Regions from separate parts of the Rhodopseudomonas boonkerdii genome, predicted to be linked through region 2. Evidence: predicted binding sites of a transcription regulator. Region 2 holds the regulator's gene; each other region holds the start of a gene.

Region 1 (10,039 bases), 2.2 Mb from region 2:
CTCTGGTACCGATTTTCCACTGGCAAATTCCAGCGCGAAGGCGCCGTGGAAAATATCTCCTGCACCCAGCGTATCGACCACATGGACCGGAAAGGCAGGGGTTTCCCTGGGGTGCCCCTGTTCGTCGAGCCACAGCGTGCCCCGGGGGCCGCGTGTGACCGCAAGGAAAGAATGCGTCAGCGTTGCCAGCTTCTGCAGGGCCTTCAGATTGTCGGCGATGCCGGCGGTGGATTGCAGGGCGTCGTCGGAGAAGATCAGATGCGATGACGCCGTGAGCAGCCCTTCGTGCTGCGAGATCGTGCTGTCGATATCGACGACAACGGGAATACCGCGATGGCGTGCCTCGATGCAGAGATCGGTGGCGAAGCCGGCGCAGCGGCTTTCCACCAGAATGGCATCGCAGCCTTTCAGCAGCACGTCATGAGCGGGCAGCTTCACTTTCCACAATTCGGGATCGCGGAAGGTGACGATGGTGCGCTCGCCCGAGGGGTCGATCATGACCGCCGAGATCGGCGTCACCAGCCCCGGCATATGGACGAGATGCTCCGTATCGATTCCCTCCTTTGCGAGATCGTCGAACAGGAACTGGTCTGCGGTTTCGTTTTTGTCGCCCATCGGCCCTGTCATTGCGGCCTTGCCGCCGAGCCTGTTAACGCCGATCGCAGCATTCAGCGCGTTGCCGCCGATGATCTGCGCAAAGCGCTGGGACGGAAATTTCTGACCGCGCCCGGGGACCGATTCTACGGCAAAGGTCAGGTCGCGTACCGGGAGGCCGATACACAACACGTGTTTGGGCTGGTCAGTCATGAATGTCCCCGTTGGTCACGCTTGGTCGGGATGCAGCCATCGTCCAAGCAGATGATGCGCGATGGCAAACGGATGCGGACCCGCGAGCCCGTCCGGGTGCTCGCGCTTCCACATCAGCATCGCCTCGTCACGGTCAAACCACCGGGCGTCTTCAAGTTCCATCCTGTCGATGACGATTTCGTCGGTGAGCGCTCGGGCCGAACAGCCGATCATCAGGGACGAGGGATAGGGCCAGGGCTGCGTCATGTAGTAGGTGACATCGGTGCAGCGGATGCCGGATTCCTCGAAGACTTCGCGCTTCACCGCATCCTCGATGGTCTCGGCGGCTTCAACGAAGCCGGCGAGGCACGAATACATGCCTGGCGCGAACTGCTTCTGGCGGCCGAGCAGGCACTTGTCGCCCTTCTCGACCAGCATGATGACGACCGGATCGGTACGTGGGAAATGCTCGGTCTTGCAGCTCGGGCAGACGCGCTTCCAGCCTCCTTCGGCCATCGAGGATTTGGCCCCGCAATTGGCGCAGAAGCCGTGGCGCTGATGCCAGGACACCATGGACTTGGCTTGGGCGACGGCCGAGAGCTCGTCCGGCGGGATGATGCCCTGCATCGCCATGCCGCGGAGTTCAGACACCTGAACATCGTCGCGGCCGACGAGTTTCTCCGACGCCTGTGGCGAGATACCCATGCCAAACACCGCAGCGCCATTACGGAGGCCGAGAAAGATGGTGCCGGGATTCGCTCCGAATTTCAGCGCCTCGTCGATGGAAAGCAGGGCGCGGACATTGTCGCCGTCCTTCTTCATCACCAACGAGTCGCGATAGATCACATAAGCCCGGCTGTCGCTTTTGTTTTCCAGCGCGAACAGCTTTTCGTCGTTGAAGCGCAGATGCGCCGCGCGATCGAGGGTGTTGGAGATGAAGGCCGGCTTGCCGAGGGGAAATAGCTTGCTTGTCATGTCATTCAACCGAGCCAGATCTTGCGACGGAGTTCCGAGATGAAGCGCTGCACTTCCCCGGCGTCATGGGCGAGCGGCGGCATCACGCCCCAGATCGGGCGCGGCCAGGCTGCATCGGTCTTGCGGCGCGCGACGATGTGAACGTGAAGCTGCGGCACCACATTGCCGAGCGCGGCGACATTGAGCTTGTCGCATTTGGTGATCTCCTTGAGCGCGCGCCCGACCCGGTTGATCTCCGTCATCAACTGGGCCTGCGCGACCTCGTCGAGATCGATGATGTCGATGATGTCGGCCCGGCGCGGCACCAGCATCAGCCAGGGGTAGTGCGCGTCTTTCACGACCAGCACGCGGCTGAGGGGTAGGTCGCCGATGTCGATGGTGTCTTGCTGGAGCTGTTTGTGCAGCTCGAAGGGGGGCGTGGTGGCCATTCGGACTCTCGATTTTTGGCGCGCAGCGTCGCAGGAACTGGCCGCGCGGACAACTCCGTGGTGCCTGCTTTTGCGAGGATGTGCCACGATTTCTTGCGGCAACACGGTGGCAAATCCTGTGGCAGACCGGAGGCGTGCGTCACGCTTGCTTTCCGGCCCGTTTGGCCCCAAATAGGCAGTGGGAGATTGGCGGTGGACGAGCCACTCGCCAACCGGGTCAGGTCCGGAAGGAAGCAGCCCTAACGAGATCCGGATCGGGTCGCTCGTCAGTCTCCTACCTCGTTCTATCGGGCACAATCAGCGCCAGCGGCGGGAACATCGGTTCCCTTTGCCTTTATCTTGGCCCGGCTGATGGTCCGATGTTCCGCAAGCCGGCACCTGAGACAACAGATTGCGGATTTCTTGATGACCGATGCCGGCATGCCCTCTTCCAATGACGACGCCCAAGCCGGCTTTGCGATGAATTCTGCCGCAACGTCAACGCCTTACCGAGTTCTTGCGCGAAAGTACCGGCCGGGGAATTTCGACGACCTGATCGGCCAGGAAGCTCTGGTCCGCACCGTGTCCAATGCTTTCGAGACCGGCCGCATCCCGCAGGCCTGGATTCTCACTGGTGTCCGTGGGGTCGGTAAGACGACCACGGCGCGCATTCTGGCGCGGGCGCTGAATTACGAGATGGCCGATGGTTCGGTGAAGGGGCCGACCATCCAGATGCCGAGTCATGGCGTGCATTGTAAAGCTATCATGGAAAGCCGTCATATCGACGTGCTGGAAATGGACGCCGCCTCGCATACCGGCGTCGATGACGTTCGCGCGATCAATGACAGCGTGCGTTATGCGCCGACATCTGCGCGTTACAAGGTCTACATCATCGACGAAGTCCACATGCTGTCGACGGCGGCCTTCAACGCGTTTCTGAAAACGCTGGAGGAGCCGCCGGAGCACGCCAAGTTCGTTTTCGCCACCACAGAAATCCGCAAGGTGCCGATCACGGTGTTGTCGCGCTGCCAGCGCTTCGACCTGCGCCGTGTCGATGCCGACGTGCTGATGCAGCACCTGTCGACTATTGCCGGCAAGGAAGGCGTCGAGGTCGAACCTGAAGCGCTTGGTATTATCGCGCGGGCGGCCGAAGGCTCGGTGCGCGATTCACTGTCGCTGTTCGATCAGGCGATCGCCCATGCCGCCGGTCTCGTGAAGGCCGACGCGGTTCGGCAGATGCTCGGCCTCGCCGATCGCACCCGCGTCATCGACCTGTTCGACTCGCTGGCGCGCGGTGATATCGCGGCGGCGTTCAAGGAATTCCGCGAGCAGTACGATGTCGGCGCGGATCCGGTCGTAGTGCTGAGCGATCTCGCCGAGTTCGTCAATTTCGTCACCCGCGTGAAGATCGTGCCTGCGACGGCCGACAACGTGGCCTTCGGCGAGACCGAGCGCCTGCGTGCGCGCGACTTTGCGTCGAAACTCTCGATGCGCGTGCTGTCGCGGATGTGGCAGATGCTGCTCAAGGGCATCACCGAAGTGCAAGGCGCGACGCGTCCTGCTGCCGCAGCCGAGATGGTGCTGGTGCGCATCGCCTATGTCGCCGATCTGCCGACACCCGATGAAGCCATCCGCATGATCGAGCAGGGCGGCGGCTCGTCGCCGGTCATCGGCAATGGCGGCGGCCGTGCTGCGCCGATGCTGAATGCGCCGTCCGCTCAATCCTCCGTGCAGATGCCCTCGGCATCATCGCCGCCCTCCGCGCCGACCATGAGCGCGCCGCGTGGTCCGGTGATGCAGCGAGGGAGTGCCGAGCCGTCGCCGCGGCCCCAGGTCGGGATGGCGGAGGCGCAGCCGGCGACTGTCCTGAAAATTGCAACCTTCCCTGAATTGGTCGCATTGGCCGGGCAAAAGCGCGATCTGATGGTGAAGGCGGCGCTGGAATCCGACGTCCGTCTCGTGCGCATCGAGGATGGCCGGCTCGAACTGTCGATGGAGCGCACGGCCGCGCGTTCGCTGATCAACGACCTCTCGCGCAAGCTGGAAATGTGGACCGGCCGGCGCTGGGCTGTGATCGTCTCCAATGCGCAGGGCGCGGCGACGATCCGTGAGCAGCAGCAGGAACTGAAGGACGAGCGCTATCGCGCCGCCGCGGCCGATCCGCGGGTGCAGGCGGTGCTGGCGAAATTCCCCGGCGCCAAGATGGAAGTCACCATGCTGGCGCCCGAAGTGCCGGATGGCGACGGCAGCGATCTGATCATCGATGACGGCGCCGATCCCGGCGACGACGATTAAGAGCATGATCCCGAAAAGTGGACACCGGTTTTCGGGACCATGCGCACGCAACGATAAAGGACGATCCATGGCTGACTTTCTCGGCATGATGAAGCAGGCGGCGCAGCTGCAGTCGAAGATGAAGGCGATGCAGGAAGAGCTCGACCATGTGGAGGTCGAGGGCATGTCCGGCGGAGGTCTCGTCTCGGTGCGCATGACGGCGAAGACCGAAGTGAAGGCCGTGAAGATCGACCCGTCGCTGGTGAAGCCGGAAGACGTCGAGATCCTCGAGGATCTGCTGGTCACCGCGCTCGGCGATGCCCGCCGCAAGGCGGAAGCCGCCATGCAGGAGAAGATGCAGTCGCTCACCGGCGGCCTCGGCCTGCCGCCGGGGCTGGGCCTCGGCTAAAGGCCCCGAACTGACATGGCCTCCGTTGCCGGACCTGAAATCGAGCGCTTGATTCAGTTGCTTGCGCGGCTGCCCGGACTCGGCCCGCGCTCGGCTCGGCGCGCGGCGCTGCATCTGATCAAGAAGCGCGATGCGCTGATGACGCCGCTGGCCGGCGCGCTGCAGCTGGCAATCGACCGTGTGCAGGTCTGCCAGGTGTGCAGCAATATCGATACGGTGAATCCGTGCACGATCTGCACGGACGCACGGCGCGATCCCTCGACCATCGTGGTCGTCGCCGATGTCGCCGATCTGTGGGCACTGGAGCGCGCCAATGCGGCGCCGGGCAAATATCATGTGCTTGGCGGCACGCTGTCGCCGCTCGATGGCGTGGGGCCGGGCGACCTGACCATCGATGCGCTGGTGGCACGCGCGCATGAGCCTGAAGTCGCTGAAATCATTTTGGCGCTGAACGCGACCGTGGACGGACAAACGACAGCACATTACATCACCGACCTTCTTCAGGACGCCAATGTGAAAGTCACCCGCCTGGCGCATGGCGTGCCGGTCGGCGGCGAACTGGATTATCTCGATGAAGGCACGTTGTCGGCGGCGATGCGACAACGCACATTGTTTTAAAGACGGGACTGCTTCTGATGACACGATCCGGATGGAAAGCGCAGCTCGGCTGCGCCGCGGTGCTGGCGATGGCCGCGATGACCACGATGGCTTATGCAGCCTCCGATGCGGACGAAGCACCGGCGAGGCCGGCGGCGCCGAAGGCGATGCAGATCGGCGATGTGCTCACGGGCCAGCTCAATGCGATGCAGAGCCGCGATGCCAAGGGCAAGCGCGTCGACGTCTATCAGATCGTCAGCGAACCGCGCCGCCTGCCGGCACCAGCGGGGCTGTGCAATCTGGAAACAGGACCGGAGACCTTCGAGATCGTGGTCGCCAGCGATGCGCAGGCAACGCAGTTGAAACGTCTCGTCGGCAAGGAAGTCGCATTCAAGGTGGGCGAAGTCGCTTGCGCCGAACAGGCAGGGCAAATGAGCGAAGCGCTGGTGACGAAGTGGAGTCTGGTGGGGAAGAATTGAGGCGCTTCTTCCCCTCTCTCGCTCTTGTGGGAGAGGGCGATCGCACATGATGGTCGCAAGCAGCCTGTGGCCATCCTTCGAGACGCGGCCTAACAAGGCCGCTCCTCAGGATGAGGGAAGAGTATGGTGCGATAGAAGACCCTCATGGTGAGGAGCCCGCGAAGCGGGCGTCTCGAACCATGCAGGCCAAGCACTCTCCCCATCCGCACTCAGCAATACGCGATAGACCACTGTTGCGGGGAGGGGACACGACGGTCAAGTGTGTGACGACAGGGTCGTAGCTACACCCGTACCGGACCCAGCGCCGCAAAATGCCCGCGCCGCTGCAGCCAGAGCAGTAGCACCAGGCTCGGCACCGCCACCAATACGCTGATCACGAAGAACAACGGCCAGCCTGTCGCCTGCGCGACGTAGCCTGCGCCAGCCGAGAGATAGGTTCGCCCAACCGCGGCAAGCGCTGTCAGCAGCGCATATTGCGTGGCGGTGTGCAGCGGATTCTTGCAGAGCGCGGAAAGATAGGCGACGAAGATCACCGTGCCGATGGCACTCGTGAAATTCTCGACCGAGATCGCCAGCGCCAGCGCCCATTGATTGACGCCGACCAGCGCGAGCCACGCGAAAGCGAGGTTGGACACCGCCTGCAGCACCGCGCCGATCCACAGGCTCGCCTCCAGCGAATAGCGCCGGGCGACGAAGCCGCCGGCAAAGCCGCCGATCAGCGTGGCGGCGAGGCCGACGCCTTTCACGATCGCTGCGTAATCATTGCGGGTGAAGCCGATATCGATGACGAAGGGCGCGGTCATCGTGCCGGAGAAGGCGTCGGTGAATTTGAACAGCACCACGAAGGCCAGTGCCGCCCAGGCATCTTTCCGCGACAGGAATTCCGAGAAAGCGCCGATGGCGGCGCGCAGCACGCGCTGGAACGCACTCTCGCTGCGCGTGGCGGCTTCGGCCTGCACGGATTGCTCGGGCTCCGTGGCGAGGAGCGCGGTCACCGTGCCGATCAGCACCAAGGCGGCCATCGCCACATAGCCCCACATCCAGGCGGAGGAGCGGGCGATGCCGGTGGCCTCGAAGGCACTGACCAGAAACAGGATGCCGGCGGTCGAGATCAGCATGCCGATCCGGTAGGCGGCGACATAGGAGGCCATGCCCGCGGCCTGCTCGCTTTCAGGCAGGCTCTCGACGCGGAAGGCATCGACGACGATGTCCTGGGTTGAGGACATGGTGGCGACCAGCAGCGCGCCGAGCGCGACGAACAGAGGAGACCTGGCAGGATCGGTGAGCGCGAGCAGCAGGATCGCGGCGATGAGCAGCAACTGCGAGAACACCAGCCAGCCGCGGCGGCGGCCGAAGGCGCGGGTGAAGAGCGGCACATGCAGCGCGTCGATCAGCGGCGCCCAAAGGAATTTCAGCGTGTAGGGCGTGCCAACCAGCGCGAACAGGCCGATGGTGCCGAGATCGACGCCGCTTTCGCGCATCCAGACCAGCAGCGTGGACCCGGACAGCGCGAGTGGGAGGCCGGAGGAGAGGCCGAGCATCAGCACGATCAGCACGCGCGGCTGCAGATAGACCGCCATGCTCTCGCGCCAGGAGGCGCGGGGCTGCAAGACGGCGTCGGGCGTATCGGGCGCTGTAGTCATGGGAACGATGGCCTTAAGAGATCGAATCGCAGACGAGGCTTGCTTCATCTCTCCCCGGGGGGAGAGGTGAACGGCGCGTGGCTGCGCTTTTCGCGGGATGTTCGATCGTGAACAAAAAGTAAACGTCTGTGGTTAACAAAGCGTTGCGCCGCATGGTTAATATCTCCCTCACCAACATGGTTATCGCTCCGTTAATGCCGGCTCTCCGCATTGACCGCGCAACACGCGCAGATTAAATCGCCCGCCATGGCCATTCGTGAAATCATCATCCTGCCCGACAAACAGTTGCGGCTGATCTCCAAACCTGTCGAGAAGGTGACGTCGGAGGTGCGCAAGCTCGCCGATGACATGTTCGAGACCATGTATGACGCGCCCGGTATCGGGCTGGCGGCGATCCAGATCGCGGTTCCGCTCCGCCTGATCACCATGGATCTGGCCAAGAAAGAAGACGAGGGCGGCCCGAAGCCGCGCGTCTTCATCAATCCGGAAATCATCTCGGCGTCGGAACAGCTCTCGGTTTATGAGGAGGGCTGCCTGTCGATCCCGGAATATTACGAAGAGGTGGAACGCCCGGAGACGGTGCGCATCCGCTATCTCGATCTCGACGGCAAGACGGTGGAGGAGGACGCGAGCGGCTTGTTCGCCACCTGCATCCAGCACGAGATCGACCATCTCAATGGCGTGCTGTTCGTCGATTATCTTTCCAAGCTCAAGCGTGATCGCGTGATGAAGAAATTCACGAAGATCGCCAAGCGCGTGGGCTGACGCTCTTTCGTGTCCCGGACGCGGTGCGGCATCTTTATGCCGCTCCGCAGAGCCGGGGCCGCCACGAACGCCGTCGCTTGATACGGTCCCGGCTCTGCGCAGCAGCGTTGCACGCTGCGGCGCGTCCGGGACACAGTCACTAACCGGATCGAGCCACCACATGCCGCTTCGTCTGATTTTCATGGGCACGCCGGATTTTGCCGTGCCGACGCTGCTCGAACTCGTGGCGCACGGTCATGAGATCGTCGCCGTCTATACGCGCGAGGCGAAACCCGCCGGGCGCGGCATGAAGCTGCAACCGACACCCGTGGCGCGCGAGGCGGAACGGCTCGGCATTCCCGTTCTGACGCCGAAGACGCTGCGCACCGTCGATGCCGAAACCCAGTTCCGCGCCTTCGAGGCGGACGCCGCCGTGGTCGTCGCCTATGGCATGATCCTGCCGCAGAACATTCTCGATGCCGTGCCGCTCGGCTGCTTCAACCTGCACGGCTCGCTGCTGCCGCGCTGGCGCGGCGCCGCGCCGATCCAGCGCGCCATCATGTCCGGCGATGCCGAGAGCGGCGTCATGGTAATGAAGATGGATGCCGGCCTCGACACCGGCGACATCGCCATGGCCGAGCGCCTTGATATCACCGACGCGATGACGGGGCAGGATCTGCATGACGCGCTGGCGCCGCTCGGCGCCGACCTGATGGTACGCGCCATAGGTGCGCTCGATCGCGGTGGGCTGCAGTTCGTGAAGCAGAGCGAGAACGGCGTCGAATATGCGGCCAAGATCGACAAGGCCGAGGCGAAGATCGACTGGACCAAGCCGGCGCGCGCCGTGCTCCGGCATATCCACGGCCTGTCGCCATTTCCCGGCGCGTGGTGCGAGGCGGATGTCGACGGCGAAGCCATCCGGCTGAAGATATTGCGCTGTGAGCTGGCGAAAGGATCGGGGGCGCCGGGCGAATTACTTGATGACCATCTCACGGTTGCCTGTGGCGACGGCGCCATCCGCATTCTTGAACTGCAGCGCGCCGGCAAGCAGGCCATGAAGCCCGATGAATTTCTCCGCGGCACGGCATTGAAGCCGCCCATGCGGGTGAGCTGATGCCGCGCTACAAGATGCTCATCGAATATGACGGCATGCCATTCTCCGGCTGGCAGGTGCAGGACAATGCCACGCTGACCGTGCAGGGCGCGCTGGAGCGCGCCGCCGAAGCGATCTGCGGCGAGCCAATCCGTGTCCATGGCGCCGGCCGCACCGATGCCGGCGTGCACGCGCTCGGACAGGTGGCGCATTGCGATGTGCCGAAGATCCTGGTGCCCGGCCGCTTTCGCGACGGCATGAATGCGCATCTGCGGCCGCATCCGGTGGCGGTGCTCTCGGCCGATGTGGTGGCCGATGATTTCGAGGCGCGGTTTTCGGCCGTGAAGCGGCACTATATCTATCGCATCTCCAATCGCCGGGCGAACCTCGCCGTGGATATGGGCCATGTCTGGCGGGTGCCGAAGCCGCTCGATATCGCCGCCATGCGCGAGGGCGCCAAGCGGCTGCTCGGCCGGCACGACTTCACCACGTTTCGCGACACCGAATGCCAGGCGAAGTCGCCGATCCGCACGCTGGATCAGCTTGATGTGGATGCGGATGGCGAGGCGGTGACGATCCGCACCTCGGCGCGTTCGTTCCTGCACAGCCAGGTGCGCTCGATGGTGGGCTCG
Region 2 (10,039 bases):
GTCGGGCGCAGCGCGGTCGCCACGCGCTGCGAAGACGCGGAAAACTGATCGAGATCGCGTAGTCTTTCGTCGATCTCCTGCCGCTGCGCCGCCATTTTGGCGGCCAGGACGATGCGCAGCTCTTCGTGAATCTGCCAGAGCGCATCGATCGACATCGCACTGAAATTATAGCCTGTCGCCATCGGGATCCCTCTCGTCGCCTTCGCGAAAATGGACCGGGACCGCGCGCGTGCATGGGGGAGTGTTGGCGGCGGTCCCGGCACCACGTCAAACGACCGGACGGGAGGATGGGGACATCCGGGTCGGCGAGCGTGGCGATACCAGCGCTACCAAGCCGGGTATCGCCAAGCGTAAATGCTTCATACGTAACTACGCATGCGCATTGTAACTTTGTCGATAACCTCAATACCGCTGAATTCGACGGCAATAGCCTTAACGGCAGCCGAGCCGACGGCGCTCAGTGCGATGCGACTGCAATTCGTCCGCAATCCACGGGCCGACCTGTGTATCGAGATGACGCTCGTAGAGCTTCACCAGAAAACGACCACCGAATACGACGATTGCGAGCGCCAATAGGGTCCACATCTGCAAAATCAATTTTCAATAAAGCTTTATATCAAACCAATTTCGTTTCATGGCAACTCAAGTTTCGATGGGCTCCCATGCGCGACACACATAGAATGATTCGATCGCGCATCGTGGATCGTCACGAAGCCGTGCTAGTTTCGCTTGCTCGCGCCCATCATTCAAAAACGAACACACATGAATTCATCCTCCGTGATCGACGCGTCCGCCATCGATGCCCTGCTGTTCGACCTCGGCCGGGTTGTGCTCGACATCGACTTCACGCGCGTCCTGCAGGTGTGGTCCGCTCACTCCGGGTGCCGGCCGGAAGACATTGTCGCCCGCTTCTCGCGTGGCGATATGTATATGAGTCATGAACGTGGGGAAATTTCGGACGATGCCTTCTTCACGCATCTTCGCGAAACGTTGGACATCGATCTGACACCAGCGCAATTCCTCGATGGCTGGAATGCAATCTTCGTCGGCGAGATGCCGGGCATCGCGGAACTGCTGCCTCGTGCCGCCAGACGCTGGCCGCTCTACGCCTTCTCCAACACCAATCCGGCACATGTGGCGCATTTCTCGGTGCGTCACGCTGAACTTCTCGGGCATTTCCGCGACGTTTACCTGTCGTCGTCGATCGGCATGCGCAAGCCGGACGCCGAAAGCTTCGATCATGTCGTTGCGGAAATCGGCGTACCGGCCGGGCGCATCCTGTTCTTCGACGATCTCATCGACAACATCGCCGGCGCGCGCGCTCGTGGCCTACAAGCCGTGCACGTCACTTCGCCGCACACGGTGGCCGACACGCTCAAGGCGCTTGGAATTTAGATACGCCAGACCGAAGCACGACCGCTCAGGCGCGCGAGAGACGCCGATATGCGATGCTGGTGAGAACACCCAGCATTGCCCAGAAGATCAGCCCGGTGATGACGGCAGCCACGACGAAGCTGCGTGCCAGCGTCTCCGGCACCTCGGTATGACCGGCTGGCGCCTGCGGCGCACCGATCAGATGCGGCAGCACGATCAGGCCGAGGCCGAGCAGAGCCGTCCAGGAAGCTTTCCGAAACACCAGAAGGCCGAGGCCGGCTGCAGTTGCACAGGCAGTGGCGATCCACCAGGTCTGGCGCAGGGTCAGATCGGCCACGGGTTGACCGGGCACCTCCGGCGGCAGGCCGAGGCCCGGCGCCGCGACAAAGACGACAAAGCCGCCGAGCCCCCAGAACAGCCCCTCACGCCAATCCACGGGGCGGCCACGCAATGCGAAAATACCGGCAAGCAGCAGCGCGAAACCGATCGCCGTCAGGACATTTGCGCCGGCCGTGAAGGCGTTGCGCTGAAAACCTTCCTCTGGCTCCCACTCGCCGCCGTGATCATGGGCTGCGGCAGCGTGCTGGTGCGCGCCGTGATCGTGTCCCGTAGCGACCGGCGCGGGCGCTGACGTCGCAGCTGGCGCCTCGGCCTTCTTCTCATAGACCTCGGCCTGCTGGATCAGCCTCACGGTGCCAACCATCTGCACGGCCGTGGTAGCCGCACCAGCAACGACTCCGGCGAGCACTGCCGAGAACACGATCGAACGAAAAACGGACATGGGTCTTCAGCGGACGCTGTCAGTCGCGGGGATTAATGGCAGGGAAAGGCGTTGGCATGGCGCACGTCATGCGCCGCATTGTGGACCGCGCTGATATGCGAGAAGCCGACCACGCCGACAATGAACAGCCCGAGCGCCATGGCGAGAACGGCCTGCACGACGGCATTAACGTCGGTGGTGGCAGTGGAGAGCTGGGCGGTCTGGGTCTGCTGCATGGGATTCCTCGTCAGTTACCGATCAGTTTAACGACTTTGTTCCGGCGATGCGACCGCCAATTTTGCCATGGCCCGGGCGAGATCCCGGCTGGTCAGATGCAGATTGGTGCCGGACGCGAGCCGCGCATGGGCAATCTTGCCGTGAGCCGCCAAATGGAACGCGGCTTCCTGGTCCTGGAAAAACGCTGCGCAATCGCCCGGCGTCGGCATGCGCTTCAGCAGGGTCCGGAAAGCATGGCGGTGCACCATGCAGACGCCATCGTGCCCCTCCGGACGGAACGACAACGCGTCCACGTCACTGCGCCAGCGCAATGAGCTGCCGGTGGGCAAGTCGTATCCATCGGTCATGCCCCCTTGGTAACGATTTCAGCTACGATCCCCAAGCCCCACCGGGACAGCCGACGCTTGCCTCCCCCGCCCGCTTCGCTAAGACGGGCATCCACAAGAATCTCGGAGATCCGCCGATGGCCCTGATGCCCTTCACCGACGCCATGGCTGCGGTCCTGGAAGGCGCCGGCGCGCTACCCGAGGAGATGGTCGCGCTGGAGGACGCATTTCACCGCGTGCTGGCGCGTGACGTCGCCTCGCTGCGCACGCAGCCGCCGGAGGCCATGTCGGCCATGGACGGCTATGCCGTGCGCGCAACCGATGCGACACTCGGCGCCAAGCTGAAAGTGATCGGCGAGATTGCCGCCGGCAAGCCCTTCGATCGCGCCCTTGCCGCCGGTGAAGCTGCGCGGATCTTCACGGGTGGCGTGGTCCCCGCCGGCGCCGATGGCATCGTCATCCAGGAAGACACGACGCGTGACGGTGGCATCGTCATCGTCAACGAAGCCGCCACTGCCGGCAGACATATCCGCCCCGCCGGGGTGGATTTCAGCCAAGGCGATATATTGCTGCGCGCCGGGACTCGCCTTTCCGACCGCGATCTGGCCCTCGCTGCCGGCATGAATCACCCAACGGTGCCCGTGCATCGCCGTCCCGTCGTTGCCATGCTCGCCACCGGCGACGAATTGGTGATGCCGGGCGCCACGCCTGGCCCCGGCCAGATTGTGCTCTCCAATGGCTTCGCCTTGCGCGCGCTGGCACGGGCGGAAGGCGCCGAGGTGGTCGATCTCGGCATCGCCCGCGACACGCTGGAAGCGACGACCGCGGCAATCCAGCGTGCGATCGATCTCAAAGTGGATGTCCTCATCACCACCGGCGGCGCGTCCGTTGGCGACCACGATCTCGTGCAGCAATCGCTGGTCGAGGCCGGCGTTGACATGTCGTTCTGGAAGATCGCCATGCGGCCGGGCAAGCCAATGATGCACGGCCGCCGCGGTGCCATGTGGGTGATCGGCCTGCCCGGCAATCCCGTTTCGTCGTATGTCTGCGGCTTCCTGTTCATGGTGCCGCTGCTGCGCGCGCTGTCCGGCCGCAGCGAAGTCCAGCATCATCGTGAGGCTGCCGTGCTCGGCCGCGATCTCGCCGCCAACGACCAACGCGAGGATTATCTGCGCACACGCCTCGCATGGCGGGATGGCCGGCTGGTGGCGACGCCGGTGACGAAACAGGACTCCTCGCTGCTCGGCAATCTCGCTATCGCTGAAGGCTTGCTGGTCCGCCCGCCTCATGCCGAGGCTGCCAGGACTGGCGATCCCTGTGAAATCATTCGTCTTCCGACTTAGCGGAATACCGCGAACCGACACGATCCTCGGGCGGACCTGATCACGCATCGCCTTTCGCAAACTTCGCTTGCCCTCAGTCACCAAGTTGTCACGTAACGCGGCGACAGAGAGCACAGACAACACATTCGGTGCCGTTCATGGATTACTTCAAGCGCTTCAACTTCCTCTTCGCCATGCCGACGTTTGACGCCGACGATCTCGAGGGCGTTCGCCTCAATCAGATTGTTGAGGAAATCGAGAAATCGGGCTTCGAGGTGGTGAAAGCGCGCAAGCTGGAAGACGCCGCCATCGCGGTGCAGACTGACGCCGCCATCGGCTGCATGGTCGTCGACTGGGGCAAGAAGGGCCTCGAGGGCAAGACCGCCGCGCTGATCAACCTCATGCGCCGTCGCGGCCTCGATTTCCCGATCATGCTCCTGATCCGCCGCCAGCGCTTCGAGGATATCCCGGTCGAGGTGCTCGACTTCATCGACGGCTATATCTTCCTGTCGGAGGAAACCCCGCCCTTCATCGCCAAGAACCTGATCAGCCGCCTCAAGCAATATGCGGAGACGCTGAAGACGCCGTTCTTCGGCGCTCTCGTCGATTATGCCGAGGAAGGCAACCAGCTCTGGACCTGCCCGGGGCACAATGGCGGCGTATTCTACAGCCGCAGCCCGATCGGCCGTGTCTTCATGGAGCATCTCGGCGAAGCCGTGTTCCGCGACGACCTCGACAATTCCGTACTCGACCTCGGCGACCTCCTTACCCACGAAGGTCCCGCCCTTCAGGCCCAGAAAGAAGCCGCGCAGATTTTCGGCGCGGAGAAGACCTACTTCGTCCTCAACGGCACTTCGACCTCCAACAAGGTCGCGCTCTCTGCGCTGGTGACCGATGGCGATCTCGTGCTGTTCGACCGCAATAATCACAAAGCCGCACTGCATGGCGCGCTGATGATCTCCGGTGGCACGCCGATCTATGTGCCGACCGTGCGCAATCCCTGGGGCCTGATCGGCCCGATGGACTGGAATGCCTTCAGCGAAGAATCCCTGCGCGAGCGTATCCGTACCAATCCGCTGGTCACCGACAAAGATGCCTGGAAGCGCGAGCGTCCGTTCCGCGTCGCCGTCATCGAGCAGTGCACCTATGACGGCACCATCTACAGCGCCGAGATGATCATCAAGCGCATCGGCCATCTCTGCGATTACATCCTGTTCGACGAAGCCTGGGCGGGCTTCATGAAATTCCACCCGCTCTATGCCGGCCGTTTCGCCATGGGCCTGAAGGAGTTGGGTCCGGACTCGCCGGGCATCATCGCGACCCAGTCGACGCACAAGCAGCTCGCCAGCTTTTCGCAGGCCTCGCAGATTCACATGAAGGATCGCCACATCCGCGGTCAGAAGCGCCGCGTCGAGCATCGCCGCTTCAACGAGAGCTTCATGCAGCACGCATCGACGTCTCCATTCTATCCGCTGTTCGCCTCGCTCGACGTAGGTGCGCAGATGATGAAGGGCCGCTCGGGCGAAGTGCTGTGGGACGATACGATCCGTCTCGGCATCGAGCTGCGCAAGAAGATGCGCGCGGTACGCCGCGAATTCGAGGAAAAGGAGACGCGACCCGAGCGGCGCTGGTTCTTCGAGCCATTCGTGCCGCAGCGCGTGGACATTCCCGACGTCGCGCAGCCCGGCGCTACCCACAGCGTACCATGGGAAAGCATCAGCACCGACCAGCTCGCCACCAATCCCGCTTTCTGGCAGCTGTCGCCGGATGCGAAATGGCACGGTTTCCCGGATATGGAAGCCGGCTTCACCATGACCGATCCGAACAAGCTGACGGTGCTGACGCCGGGCTTCGATCGTGCCACCGGCGGCTATGCCGAACACGGCATTCCGGCACCGGTCGTCGCGCAATATTTGCGCGAAAACCAGATCGTACCGGAAAAGAACGATCTCAACTCGCTCCTTTTCCTGCTCACGCCCGGCGTCGAGGCCAGCAAGGCCGGCACGCTGGTGTCGGGCCTCGTGGCCTTCAAGAAATTCCATGACGACAATGCTCTGCTCGAAGACGTAATTCCGGAATTCGCGCGCCGCCGTCCGGCCCGCTATGCCGGCGTACGCCTGCGCGACCTTTGCGCCGACATGCACAAGTTTTATCGCGCGGCCGACGTGAGCGGCCTGCAGGCGAAGCAGTTCATGGATCAGCACATGCCGGAGATCGCGATGTCACCGCACGATGCCGCGCGTCTCCTGGTGCGTAACGACGTCGACTATCTGCCTATCGACGAGATTACCGGCCGCATCGCCACCACGCCCTTCGTGGTCTATCCGCCCGGCATCGCCACCATCGTGCCGGGCGAGCGCCTCACCGAGCGCGCGCAGCCGATGATTGATTATCTCAAGATGTTCGAGACCTGTTTCAACACCTTCCCGGGCTTCGACGTCGAAATCCAGGGCGTCTATCGAAAGGTGGATGCCAGCGGACGCATCCGGCTCCATACTTACGTGGTTTCCCAAGAGCGGGATCCACGGAAGTGACTTTACAGGCAGAGACCGAAACACCGATCGTCGTTCGCCCGTCGCGTGACAGCGATGTGGACGCCATGCTCGCGATCTATCGCCGTCACATCCGCCAGGGTGTGGAAGAAGGCGTCAGCGATGCCGACGCGATGCAGCCGGACGATCTGCGCGATCGCCGCAAGAACCTGAAGAACAAGCGCTTCCCCCATATCGTGGCGACGCGCGGCGGCGAAGTGGTCGGCTACGCCTATGTGGTTCAGTTTCGTAAGCGTCCGGCCTATCGCTATGCGGTGAAGCACTCGATCTATGTGCATCACGAACACACCGGCAAAGGCGTGGGTGCCAGGTTGCTGCGCGAACTGATCGACGTCTGCGCAGCCGCCGGCTTCAGGCAGATCATCGGCTATATCGACGCCGATAACGTCGCCTCCCTCGGTCTGCACGACCGCTTCGGCTTCGTCCGTGCGGGCGTTCTTTCCGGTGTCGCCTATCGCTCCGGTCGCTGGGCCGACACGGTAATGGTACAGCGCTCGCTCGCTGCCGGCGCGACCACGCCGCCGCCGCCGATGCCGCTGTCCGAACGAATTCTCTGAGCCAAAATCCGGTCGATAAACCGCATCTTTGAAGCGAAATTAGTGATTGCGGAACATCTACGGAACAGATAGGGTCCGTTCATGATTTGTTTCGAGATTCTGTGGCTTAGTGAAATCGAGAGTGCCCAAACTCGTGACTGCCTCGCCTGATGGCCTCACCGGCCACCAATCGCGAGGTCCTGAAACACACGCGGCGGCCCGACCACCGTCACTTGATGGCCTTGCCAACTGAGGATGGCTTCAGATGCTCACGCGCAAACAATACGAACTGCTCCGTTTTATCGACCAGCGGCTAAAGGAAGCCGGCGTCCCCCCTTCCTTCGACGAAATGAAGGATGCGCTGGATCTGCGCTCCAAATCGGGAATCCATCGGCTGATCACCGCGCTGGAAGAACGCGGCTTCATCCGCCGCCTGCCCAACCGCGCCCGCGCGATCGAAGTGATCAAGCTGCCAGAATTGAACACGGCTGCACCGGCCGCTCGACGGGGTTTCACGCCGAGCGTGATCGAGGGAAATCTCGGCAAGAACCGGTCCACCCCCGCCCCTGTTGCGAGCGACGATGACGGCGGTCGCACCATTTCGGTGCCTGTCATGGGCCGGATAGCAGCCGGAACGCCCATCGAGGCGCTGCAGACCCGCAGCCACTCCATTAGCGTACCGCAGGACATGCTCGGCAGCGGCGAACATTACGCCCTCGAAGTACGAGGCGATTCCATGCAGGACGCCGGTATTCTCGATGGCGACATGGCACTGATCCAGAAGTCCGACAGCGCCGATACCGGCGACATTGTCGTCGCCCTGATCGACGACGAGGAAGCCACACTGAAACGCTTCCGCCGCCGCGGCGCGTCCATCGCGCTGGAGCCGGCGAACACGGCCTATGAGGTTCGCATCCTGCCGCCGAACCGTGTCCGCATCCAGGGTAAGCTCACCGGCCTCTATCGCCGCTACTGAGCGCGCTCACTGCTCGTCGGGCTGGAGATCCGTCTCCGCCGGCGTTGCATCGACCGGCCGGGATCGCGAACTGTCGGTCGGTGCTTCTGATCCAATGGCCTCAAGCGGGGCGCGTGCCCAGGGGCGATCGAGACCGCGAGCGCGGGAAGCTTCGATAACAAAGCCGTCGCTGGAGCGATACAGGCCCGTTGCCCCCCGAACTCGCAGAGTCTCGCGATCGATCACCATCGCCCTGCAATCGGCCGGCGGCTGACGGGCTGTGACAATCACCGCGGCTCGCGCGCAATCGTCGCTGAATGCGTCTGCCTGCAATGTCAGCGCGATCAGGCTCCCGTCGCCGAGGGCCGTGACGCAGCCCGACGGGTCGCACGATACACCATGGCCGAGCGATGCATCTGTCGGCAATCTTGCGTCTGCATCCGCGCCCAGCCATTCCTTCACCTGAAACGCATCTTTGGCGCTCCGCATCACATGCAGCCGCCCGTCGCGCCCGCGCACAGCCACGCTATGACCGTCGGCGGCAATCAGGACATCGGGTTGCTTTGTCGATGCGGCCCAGAACATCGCCATCGCCAGAGCGATCGCGCCCGCATAGCGTAGCGGCGTCCGCAGCAATGCCAGAAGGACAATGCCGAAGCTGGCTAGGACCAACGGTCCTGTCCCGAAGGCGGGCACCCGGCCGATCGCGCCTGGCAATCCGGCCACCCATTTGGACACAAAGATCATCCATTGAAGGCCAAGCTCCATGATCTGCCAGAACACGCTGTCGAAGCCGAACGGGATGGCGAGAAGACCGAGCAGCCCCGCCGGCATCACGAGCGCCGACACCACCGGCATCGCCAGCAGATTGGCCACGATCCCGTAGGGCGTGATGCGATGGAAATGGTAGGCCGCGTAAGGCATCGTCGCGAGACCGGCGATCAACGAAGCCAGCAGCAGCAGTGCAAGTTCGCGCCCGCCCCACAGCGCGATCCGTGCCATGATCGAACTTTCCGATGTCGCAAACAGCGCGGGCATCCCGATCTGGACCAAGGCGACGAGACCGAGCGTCGCAGCAAAAGACATCTGAAAGCTCGGATGTACCAGCGCTTCCGGTGTGATGGCGAGCACGATCAGCGCTGCGATCGCCAACGTGCGAAAGGTGATGGCGCGGCGATCGACCATGATTGCGATCAGCACCACCGCCGTCATGATAAAGGAACGTTGTGTCGCGACCTCGGCACCGGACAGCAGCAGATAGAAAAGCGCGGCAAGCAGCGCCGCAGCGGACGCGGCTTTCTTGATCGGGAATGTCACCGTCAGCAACGGGACCAGCGCCAGCAGCGCCCGCGTCACGAAAAATACGACGCCGGCGACCACCGCCATGTGATAACCCGAGATTGACAACACATGGCCGAGTCCCGAGATAAACATCGCGTCGTTGACGTCAGACGAAATCGCGTCGCGCCGGCCGGTCAGGAGTGCCGTCGCGATGGCACGGTTATCCCCCGCGAGCGATGCACGGATACGCGCATCGATAGCGTCCCGCATGCCTTGCATGGTCGCGGCATACTGCAAGTGACGCGGCGGCGGGGTCGGCGGATCAATCTTCTTGATCGCACCTGTGACAAAGCCAGAAGCACCGATCCCCTGGAAATAGAGGTCCCGTGCGAAGTCGTAACCGCCCGGCCTGAGCGGCGCGAGCGGTGGCTGCAGCCGCGCCTTGAGTTCGATAAAACTACCGACCGCCGGCGCATGGCCCTTCTTCACCGACAGCCGGACACGGGTCAGCTTGGGCGCATCTCGTCGTGTCTCCATCGTCGTCACGCGCAGGACGAAGCGATCGCTACGCTCGCGCTCCTCACGGGTTTCGACAAAGCCGGTCAGCGCCGCGCCGAACAATGGCTTCGCGAGCACTTCATGTCCGACGCGCTCACTTTTCCATGTCGCCGTCGCAAAGCCCGAAGCGATTGCAGC
Region 3 (10,039 bases), 440 kb from region 2:
GGATGTAGAGCGTGCGGCCGGTGGCGCGCTTGCTCAGTTCCTTCGCTAGTTTCACGCGCTGCGCTTCGCCGCCTGAGAGCGTCGTCGCCTGCTGGCCGACATGGATGTAATCCAGGCCCACACGGTGCAAGGTTTTAAAAGTCTCTCGCACGCGCGGTACCGCCTTGAAGAATTCGGCGGCTTCCTCGACGGTCATGTCGAGCACGTCGGCGATGGATTTTCCCTTGAACAGGACTTCCAGCGTTTCGCGATTGTAGCGTTTGCCCTTGCAGGTGTCGCAGGTGACGTAGACGTCGGGCAGGAAGTGCATCTCGATCTTGATGACGCCGTCGCCCTGGCAGGCCTCGCAGCGGCCGCCCTTGACGTTGAAGGAGAAGCGGCCGGCTTCGTAGCCGCGCGCCTTGGATTCCGGCAGGCCGGCGAACCATTCGCGGATCGGCGTGAAGGCGCCGGTATAGGTCGCCGGATTCGAGCGCGGCGTGCGGCCGATGGGCGACTGGTCGATCTCGATGATCTTGTCGATATGTTCGAGACCCTCGATACGGTCATGCGGCGCAGCACCTTCGCTTGCGCCGTTGAGTTTTCGCGCGATCGCCTTGTAGAGCGTGTCGATCAGCAGCGTGGACTTGCCGCCGCCGGAGACGCCGGTGATGGCGGTGAACAGGCCGAGCGGCAGCTCCGCCGAGACGTTCTTCAGATTGTTGCCGCGCGCATTGATCACCTTGATGGTGCGGCGATGGTTCGGCGGACGCCGTTCAGGCACCGGCACGGACATCTCGCCGGTGAGGTATTTGCCGGTGAGCGACTTTGGATTCTTCATCACCTCCTGGGGCGTGCCCTGGGCGACGATGTTGCCGCCATGGGTGCCGGCGCCGGGGCCGACATCGACGACATAGTCGGCAGCGATGACGGCGTCCTCGTCATGCTCGACAACGATCACGGTGTTGCCGAGATCGCGCAGTCGGCGCAGCGTGTCGAGCAGCCGCGCATTGTCGCGCTGATGCAGGCCGATGGAGGGTTCGTCCAGCACATAGAGCACGCCGGTGAGACCGGAGCCGATCTGCGAGGCGAGGCGGATGCGCTGGCTCTCGCCGCCGGACAGCGTGCCCGAGGATCGCGACAGCGTGAGATAGTTGAGGCCGACATCGAGCAGGAAGGAGAGGCGTTCGCGGATTTCCTTGAGGATACGAACGGCGATCTCGTTCTGCTGCTTGTTGAGCATGCCCGGCACGGTCTCGAACCAGTCTCCGGCCTTGCGCACGGAAAGTTCGGAGATGTTGCCGATGTGCATCCCGCCGATCTTCACGCTGAGCGCTTCCGGCTTCAGGCGATAGCCCTCGCAGGCATCGCAAGGGACGTCGGAAAAATACTTGCCGAGTTCTTCGCGCGCCCATTCGCTTTCGGTCTCGCGGAAACGGCGGTCGATATTGGTGACCACGCCCTCGAACGGTTTCTTGGTGTCGTAGGAGCGAACCCCGTCCTCATAGGAGAACTTGATCTCGTCGTCGCCGGAGCCGTGCAGCAGGACGTTCTGCGTCTTCTTCGGCAGGTCCTTCCATTTGGTGTCGAGCGTGAACTTGTAGTGCTTGCCGAGCGCGGTGAGTGTCTGCAGATAATAAGGCGATGACGATTTTGCCCAGGGCGCGATGGCGCCCTTGCGCAGCGTCAGCTCCTTGTCGGGAATGACGAGATCGGCGTCGATGGTCTGCTCGACGCCGAGGCCGCCGCATTTGGGGCAGGCGCCATAGGGGTTGTTGAACGAGAACAGACGGGGCTCGACTTCCGGAATGGTGAAGCCGGAGACCGGGCAGGCGAACTTCTCCGAGAACAGGATACGCTCGGCGCCGGTCTTGTCGTGAATCTTGGCGACCTTCTTCTTGCCGGTGTCCTCGGCGGCAGCAGCGGGCGCATCCGCATATTCGATGACGGCGAGGCCATCGGCGAGCTTCAGAGCTGTTTCAAAACTTTCGGCGAGGCGCTGGCCGATATCCGGGCGCACCACGATGCGATCGACCACCACGTCGATGTCGTGCGGAAACTTCTTATCGAGGGTCGGTGCTTCCGCGAGTTCGTGGAAGGTGCCGTCCACCTTCACGCGCTGAAAACCCTTCTTGAGATAGTCCGCAAATTCCTTGCGATACTCGCCCTTGCGGCCGCGCACCACCGGCGCCAGCAGGTAGAGCCGCGTGCCTTCCGGCATCGCCAGCACGCGGTCCACCATCATGGAGACGGTCTGGCTTTCGATCGGCAGGCCCGTCGCCGGTGAATAGGGAATGCCGACGCGCGCCCACAGCAGGCGCATATAGTCGTAGATCTCGGTGACGGTGCCGACGGTCGAGCGCGGATTCTTAGAGGTGGTTTTCTGCTCGATGGAGATGGCGGGGGACAGGCCGTCGATCTGGTCGACATCCGGCTTCTGCATCATCTCCAGGAACTGCCGGGCATAGGCCGACAGCGACTCCACGTAACGGCGCTGGCCCTCGGCATAGATGGTGTCGAAGGCGAGAGACGATTTTCCAGAGCCGGACAGGCCGGTGAACACCACCAGCTTGTCGCGCGGGATCGTCAGGTCGATGTTCTTGAGATTGTGCTCGCGGGCGCCGCGGATGGTGATGCTGCGCATGTTCGCTGCAGCCTGTTGCCGCCTCGCCTTGATGACTTCATCCATCGCAATGCATTCCCCGGCACGCCGTGCGCGCCACATGCGGGCGCGTCTCGCCGGGGCACCGGGATCAACGCCGAATTGAGTGTGTCCGGAACATAGGAAGAACGGGGAGGGATTTCCAGTGCTCTCGCGCGGTCTCCAGCACTTTGTTGGCCGTGGGGGTGCAGAGGAGACCTGCTTTCGGAAAGGGCGCGGGCAAATAGCGGGCAAAGAAAAAGGCCGGCATTGCTGCCGGCCTTTCGAAGACTTGTTTTTCGAAGCTCAGTACTTGGCGATGACCGGGCCGCCCCAGTTGAAGTGGTAATTGATACCGCCCTTCACAGTGTGTGTGGTCAGGCCCACATTGGTGAAGCCGACATTCGGGTCGCCATAGGCGGCGTTGCCGTAATCGGCATACATATATTCACCCTTGAGCGACCAGCTCGGTGCGAACATGTATTCGACGCCGGCGCCCACGGTCCAGCCCGAGTGAACCTTGCTCTGCGAGGCGGAAGCGCCGGGGATGGCGATGGAAATGCGGTTGTCAGCCCATGCGTAACCGCCCTTGGCGTAGAACAGCGCCGCGCCGGCGGTGACGCCGAGACGTCCCGTGACGCTGCCGAACGAGCGGATCTTGTCCTCGACGGTGACGATGCCGAGAATGGTGTCGCTGTACTTCATGTCCGATGCCGCGGCATCGACTTCGAGACCCCACAGCCAGTTGCCGCCCGGGATCGCCCAGTTGTAGCCGATGGTGCCGCCGCCGAAGCCACCCTTGATGTCATTGGTGGTGAACGCGAAGCCATCGATGCGGTAACGGTCGGACCAGCCATAGCCGCCCATGACACCGGCGTAGAAGCCGGACCAGTTGTAGGCGACGGCGACCGGCATCGGCGGAGCTTTGGTATAGGGGCGGGCAGCCAGATCAGCGGCGGAAGCCGCAGAAGCGCCGAGAACAACGAGGGCAGCCGAAGCAAGCAAAATCTTCTTCATCTGAAGTCTCCCCAGTGCGGTTTCGCAGCGAAACCATTCCCCCGGCGTGAACGCCGAATTCAATCCCTGGTTGGACTATAGGCGAGTCCCGTCAAAATGCAGTCACTTAAAAGCCACACTCGCATACGTTGTCCTTGGATTGGACGTAAGTAAAAGGTAAGCGGAAACAGTTGCCTAGGCCGGTTGTACGAATCGGGTGCGCTGGAGTTCACGGGGCCGTCTGCCCCGCGCTGCCACGATACCGTCGCGCGAATTCTGCTGCTTGAGAACATTAAGGGAACATACTAGAGTGACGTCGTGGTGGATAACCCGCGGTGCGGGGACGTCCCGCGGGGACGGACCGTATAGGGTCGATATCGGCACGGTTGCGCACAGCCGGCACTTTGGTGCCGGGCTTGGACGTCGGCATCCGATCAGCAATTCAGATTCGAGAGTTAGGAGAGTGGCATGGCGGGTAGCGTCAACAAGGTGATTTTGGTCGGCAATCTCGGCAAGGATCCCGAGGTCCGCCGCATGCAGAACGGCAATCCGGTGGTCAATCTCACGGTGGCGACCTCGGATACCTGGCGCGACAAGGCAACCGGCGAGCGCAAGGAGAAAACCGAATGGCATCGCGTGGTCATCTTCAGCGAGGGGCTCGCCAAGGTGGCGGAGCAGTATCTGAAGAAGGGCGCCAAGGTTTACATCGAGGGCGCGTTGCAGACCCGCAAATGGACCGACCAGTCCGGTGCTGAAAAATACACGACCGAAGTCGTGCTGCAGGGGTTCAACGCGACGCTGACCATGCTCGACGGCCGCGGCGGGGGCTCGGGCGGTGGTGGCGGCTATGGCGGCGACGACATGGGCGACAGTTTTGGCGGCGGCCAGTCCAGCCCGCCGCCGCGCCGCGTGGCCGCCGCGCCGGCCGGCGGTCGCAGCGATATGGATGACGACATCCCGTTCTGATCCACCGCATTGCTAACGACACCTCGGCGCGCTGCGAGCGATTGCTCGCGGCGCGTTTTCTTTTCGGGTGGATGAATGGGCGCGATGGCTGCCGCAATGTGGATGAGCGCGATATCTTTACATTGGAAAGATTTGTGCGAGAATTGCTTGCATCATTCTCTTGGATCCGTGATCACATGTCGCTCCAGCCTCTGCTCGATGCCGCCGCGCCGATCCCGTTGCATGCCTTCGCAGCCATGGCAGGATTTGCGCTTGGCGTCGTTCAACTCGCTGCCCCCAAGGGCACGTTGTCGCATCGGGTGATGGGCTGGCTATGGGTGCTATTGCTGGCCATTACGGCGATCAGCTCGTTCTGGATTCATGGCGATAGCTATCGGCTGTGGCGTGACTGGAGCCCGATCCATCTGCTCTCGATCCTTACGCCGATCATGCTGGTGGTCGGCGTCCTTCACGCGCGCCGGCACCGCGTGCGCGCGCATGCCATCACGATGGTGTCGATCTTCATCGGCGCGCTGGTGATCGCCGGCTTGTTCACGATGGTGCCGGGGCGCGTCATGCACACGGTGGTGTTCGCCGGCCGCTAATTAGGCTTCGGTGCTTCAGCACATCCAAGGATATGCCATGCCATCGCGAAGCCGATCGAGGCGACGATGCGCGGTGATGTGGTCGATCTCCGCGCGCGTCATGCCGATATCTATCAGTTCTCTTTCGCTGAGATCATGCAGCGAGATGCCTGGCTCGCGGCATCGGCACTGCTCCTGAAACCAGTGCCAGCACGGCTTCAAGAAAGCGGCGGCCCGCAGCGCCGATGGTGCGGCGGCATCGCCGGTCCCGGTTGCTGGCGGTGTGAATTGGATTGGCATCGGTCACTCCTGCTGTTGCGCACGGCAGGCGAGGCCAAAACAAAAGCCCCGTCCGATGCCGGCGGGGCCTGTCGAAGAAGATAGCGGCTTTGAACGTCCTAGCGCATGACTCCTTCCATGGCCCAGCAAAGGCGGGTCATCGATTTGCGATTGGAGATGCGCACAAACATATTCATGATGGCCGCATACTATGATGCCGCCCATAAATCAATGGTTGTTTTCTGCGTTTCTTTCACTAGTGCGTGCTTGCGAGTCTCGAAGATTGCGAAGTGACGTGTCCGCGAGCCCGTCGTCTGCCCCCAAGCGGCATGATCCGTGAGCCGGTGCTTGCCTCTGGCCCGCCGCTGTACGGCCGCAAGATTGCTGCAGGATCCCGCCGTTTCTCACGCGATTTGTACGGCTTCCACCAATCTTGCCGTTTCTTCCTTGCGAGCGCCGTAACTGATTGAAAGATAAGGTCGAAAATCACTTGCCTCGGAGGTTGTCGGGGTGGCCTACGCGCGTGCTTTACGCTATATGAGTCGCACCCGAATCTGACCGGAAACAACCTTGTCCGACAACGAAGACCAGAAGCCTGGGGAGCCGCCGGTTCCCTCGGATATCCGTCCCGTATCCATCCTCGACGAGATGAAGCGTTCGTATCTCGATTACGCCATGAGCGTGATCGTGGCGCGCGCGCTGCCCGACGCCCGCGACGGCCTCAAGCCGGTGCATCGGCGCATCCTCTATGCGATGTACGAGAACGGCTTCGAATACAACAAGCCGTTCCGCAAGTCGGCGCGCACCGTCGGCGACGTCATCGGTAAGTATCATCCGCATGGCGACCAATCGGTCTATGACGCGCTGGTGCGCATGGCGCAGGACTTTTCCATGCGCGTGCCGCTGATCGACGGCCAGGGCAATTTCGGCTCCATCGACGGCGATCAGCCGGCCGCGATGCGCTACACGGAATCGCGCCTCACCAAGATCGCGCAGACGCTGCTCGACGATATCGACAAGGACACCGTCGACTATCAGGACAACTACGACTCGTCGGAAAAAGAGCCGAAGGTTCTTCCCGCGAAATTCCCGAACCTTCTGGTCAATGGCGGCGGTGGCATCGCTGTTGGCATGGCGACCAACATTCCGCCGCACAATCTCGGCGAATGTATCGATGCTTGCGTGGCGTTGATCGACGATCCCTCGCTCTCCATCGACGATCTCAACAAGATCATTCCGGGCCCGGACTTCCCGACCGGCGGCATCATTCTCGGTCGCGCCGGTATCCGCACCGCCTACCACACCGGCCGTGGCTCCATTGTGATGCGCGGCAAAGTCTCGATCGAGCCGATCCGCAAGGATCGCGAGGCGATCATCATTTCCGAAGTGCCGTATCAGGTGAACAAGGCCACCATGGTCGAGCGCATCGCCGAACTCGTGCGCGAGAAGAAGATCGATGGCATCTCGGATCTGCGCGATGAATCCGACCGTGACGGCTATCGCGTAGTCGTCGAGCTGAAACGCGACGCCGTGCCGGACATCGTGCTCAACCAGCTTTACAAGTTCACGCCGCTGCAGACCAATTTCGGTGCCAACATGGTGGCGCTGGATGGCGGTCGCCCGCAGGTCTTCAATCTGAAGGACCTGCTGACGATCTTCGTCGGCTTCCGCGAGCAGGTCGTTACGCGGCGTACGAAATTCCTCCTCAACAAGGCGCGCGACCGGGCGCATATCTTGGTCGGCCTCGCCATCGCCGTCGCCAATATCGACGAGATCATCCGTGTGATCCGTTATTCACCCGACCCGAACACGGCGCGTGAGACCCTGATGTCGCGCGACTGGCCGGCGAAGGATGTCGAGGCGATGATTACGCTGATCGACGATCCGCGTCACCGCATCAATCCGGACGGTACCGCGCGTTTGTCCTTCGAACAGGCCAAGGCCATTCTCGAGCTCCGCCTTGCACGCCTCACGGCGCTCGGTCGCGAGGAAATCTCTGACGAACTTGATAAACTCGCCATCGAGATCGCCGACTATCTCGACATCCTGCGTTCGCGTGCGCGCGTGCAGGGCATCGTCAAGGACGAACTCGGTGCCGTGAAGGCGGAGTTCGCCACGCCGCGCAAGACGGAGATCGTCGAGCAGGAAGGCGAGGTCGAGGACGAGGACCTGATCCAGCGCGAGGACATGGTGGTGACGGTGTCGCATCATGGCTATGTGAAGCGCGTGCCGCTCTCGACCTATCGGGCGCAGCGCCGCGGCGGTAAGGGCCGCTCCGGTATGGCGACGCGTGACGAGGATTTTGTCTCGCGCCTATTCGTGGCCTCCACGCATACGCCAGTGTTGTTCTTCTCGTCGCGCGGCCAGGTCTACAAGGAGAAGGTCTGGCGCCTGCCGATCGCGCCGCCGAACGGTCGCGGCAAGGCGATGATCAACATCCTGCCGCTGGAGCAGGGCGAGCGCATCACCACCATCATGCCGCTGCCCGAGGACGAGAGCACCTGGGATACGCTCGACGTGATGTTCGCCACCACCGGCGGTAATGTCCGGCGCAACAAGCTATCGGACTTCGTCGATGTCCGCCGCTCCGGCATCATCGCCATGAAGCTGGACGAGGGCGAGAGCATCGTCGACGTGCAGATCGCCACCGAGCATGACGACGTGCTGCTGACCGCTGGCGGCGGCCAGTGCATCCGCTTCCCGGTCACCGATGTTCGCGTGTTCCAGGGCCGCAGCTCCATGGGCGTACGCGGCATTGCGCTGGCCGAAGGCGACAAGGTGATCTCGCTGTCGATCCTGCGCCATGTGGAGACGACCTCGGACGAGCGTTCGGCCTATCTGAAAATGCGCCGCGCGGTGGCGGGCGAAGCTGTGGCCGACGAGTCGGCTGTCGAGGCCGAGGGCGAAGAGACGTCCGGTGCCGTTCAGCTGTCGCAGGAGCGCTATGCGGAACTCGGCGCTGCGGAACAGGTGGTGCTCACCGTTTCCATCAACGGCTATGGCAAGCGCACTTCGAGCTACGAATATCGCACCACCGGCCGCGGCGGCAAAGGCATCGTCGCCATGTCGGTGAACGAGCGTAATGGCAAGCTGATCGCCTCCTTCCCGGTGGAAGACAGCGACCAGATCATGCTGGTCACCGACAAGGGGCAGCTGATCCGCTGTCCCGTCGAAGGCATCCGCGTCGCCGGCCGCTCCACCCAGGGCGTCATCGTGTTCAACACCGCGGACGACGAGCACGTGGTGTCGGTGGAGCATATCGGCGAAGCCGGCGAGGGCGAGGAGCCTGAGGCGGGTGGGGCTGCGCCGGAGGTGGAGGGTTGAGGCTCTTCGTGGCAGTTTACGATGCGTGAAGCAAAAAGCCCGCGGCTATGCTGCGGGCTTTTCTGTACGGGTAAGACGCGCGCTTATTGCTCAAGGTGGGGCCGGCCCGACGCTCTTGCTACGGATCGACGGTAAGGGATGACGCTCCTTGGTCATAAGTGTATGATTGGCTACAGCCAATACCGCCAAATGTAGATTACGGTCATCGCGCCTCCAATCACAACAATGGCGCCACGGACTATCGGCGCGGGCAGCACGGCGAAAAGACGGCCTCCAAGCAAGCCGCCAATGAGCGCTCCTGCAAGCATGATCAAAGTCTCTGGCCAGCTAACCGCGTTCCGAATAACAAAGATCGTGATCGTCGCGAAGCTGACCGCAGTGGCAAGTACGTTCTTCAGAGCATTTGCGGTCCTGACATCCTCTCGGCCGGTAATTGTAAGCACGGCTAGAAGCATGACGCCTAGTCCTGCGCCAAAATAGCCACCATAAATGGCAGCCAAAAAGAGAAGTACAGGTCGGATGTGCTCGCTCTCCGTTGCGCGATGATGGTTCAGTCTTTCTTGAATCTTCCGGCCAAATGCAAAGATCAAAGTAGCAATCCCGACGAGCGCCGGCACTAGCAAAACGAATATGCGATCTGAACTAGCGAGTAAGAGGAGCGCGCCGAGCGTGCCTCCGCATGCTGATGCAGCTATGGCCTTCTGCGTAAGAGAATCCCAGTTCGGCCATCGTGACCGGTCCGCGAGGGCCGCCATTAGGTGGCCCGGCACGACTGCTACAGCGTTTGAAGCGTTGGCGATCATTGGAGACAATCCAACCGCGATCATTGCTGGAAAGGTGATCAATGTTGCGCCGCCGGCGATCGCATTCACGATTCCGCCGATGACGCCGGCGGCTGATAGTGTAGATGCGGAGATTGCATCCATCGTTTTCTCCCGCCCCTGTCGTTCGCGGTCTCCGCCGCGCGTTCTTGATTCTAGAAGTTCGCACAACACCGGGCAAATTCTCAACCGCTGACGTGCAGTTTCCGGTGGTGCGATCTCGATAGGGGCCTTCAGTGCGGATTACTCGGGAGCGTGAGATTACGCCTCACGAGTCAGGATGCGGCGGGCAAAATACCCGGTGGTGAAGAACACGGCAGACATGCCCGTAGCAATGAGTGCTTTGCGAAGAGCACCAGCGATATCTGCATTGGGCACTCCCAAGGAGCCGATAGTCACTGCCGCGCCGGCAAGCGATACGAATGCGAGAAAGCTGAATACGATGAAGATTGTTTGGCCAGCATACCGCT

What was found. Region 2 encodes LexA, which represses DNA repair genes until DNA is damaged. Its sites were predicted from a motif close to TGTTCNNNNTGTGTTCNG; they were not measured.
Region 1: def (peptide deformylase) is a predicted target of LexA. The motif match lies at 7,678-7,695, and genes of this name have one in related genera.
Region 3: uvrA (excinuclease ABC subunit UvrA) is a predicted target of LexA. The motif match lies at 2,755-2,772, and genes of this name have one in related genera.

Annotation. Positions count from the first base shown of each region.
Region 1 covers NZ_CP036537.1:5,043,809-5,053,847, reverse strand. The annotation lists gene E0H22_RS23200 (sugar kinase) at 1-807, opposite strand, end outside; gene nudC (NAD(+) diphosphatase) at 823-1,761, opposite strand; gene E0H22_RS23190 (HIT domain-containing protein) at 1,767-2,189, opposite strand; RNA gene ffs (signal recognition particle sRNA small type) at 2,371-2,467, shown strand; gene E0H22_RS23180 (DNA polymerase III subunit gamma/tau) at 2,595-4,463, shown strand; gene E0H22_RS23175 (YbaB/EbfC family nucleoid-associated protein) at 4,531-4,851, shown strand; gene recR (recombination mediator RecR) at 4,867-5,469, shown strand; gene E0H22_RS23165 (hypothetical protein) at 5,487-5,927, shown strand; gene E0H22_RS23160 (AmpG family muropeptide MFS transporter) at 6,209-7,570, opposite strand; gene def (peptide deformylase) at 7,817-8,335, shown strand; gene fmt (methionyl-tRNA formyltransferase) at 8,496-9,428, shown strand; gene truA (tRNA pseudouridine(38-40) synthase TruA) at 9,428-10,039, shown strand, end outside.
Region 2 covers NZ_CP036537.1:2,814,627-2,824,665, reverse strand. The annotation lists gene E0H22_RS13100 (H-NS histone family protein) at 1-182, opposite strand, end outside; gene E0H22_RS13095 (hypothetical protein) at 433-585, opposite strand; gene E0H22_RS13090 (HAD-IA family hydrolase) at 763-1,395, shown strand; gene E0H22_RS13085 (CbtA family protein) at 1,421-2,155, opposite strand; gene E0H22_RS13080 (CbtB domain-containing protein) at 2,188-2,370, opposite strand; gene E0H22_RS13075 (hypothetical protein) at 2,398-2,718, opposite strand; gene E0H22_RS13070 (molybdopterin molybdotransferase MoeA) at 2,835-4,040, shown strand; gene E0H22_RS13065 (Orn/Lys/Arg family decarboxylase) at 4,178-6,553, shown strand; gene E0H22_RS13060 (GNAT family N-acetyltransferase) at 6,619-7,128, shown strand; gene lexA (transcriptional repressor LexA) at 7,373-8,083, shown strand; gene E0H22_RS13050 (ComEC/Rec2 family competence protein) at 8,090-10,039, opposite strand, start outside.
Region 3 covers NZ_CP036537.1:3,251,656-3,261,694, reverse strand. The annotation lists gene uvrA (excinuclease ABC subunit UvrA) at 1-2,668, opposite strand, end outside; gene E0H22_RS14890 (outer membrane protein) at 2,927-3,637, opposite strand; gene E0H22_RS14885 (single-stranded DNA-binding protein) at 4,085-4,582, shown strand; gene E0H22_RS14880 (DUF2306 domain-containing protein) at 4,759-5,166, shown strand; gene E0H22_RS14875 (DUF1127 domain-containing protein) at 5,182-5,445, opposite strand; gene gyrA (DNA gyrase subunit A) at 5,995-8,748, shown strand; gene E0H22_RS14865 (sulfite exporter TauE/SafE family protein) at 8,919-9,674, opposite strand; gene E0H22_RS14860 (hypothetical protein) at 9,831-10,039, opposite strand, start outside.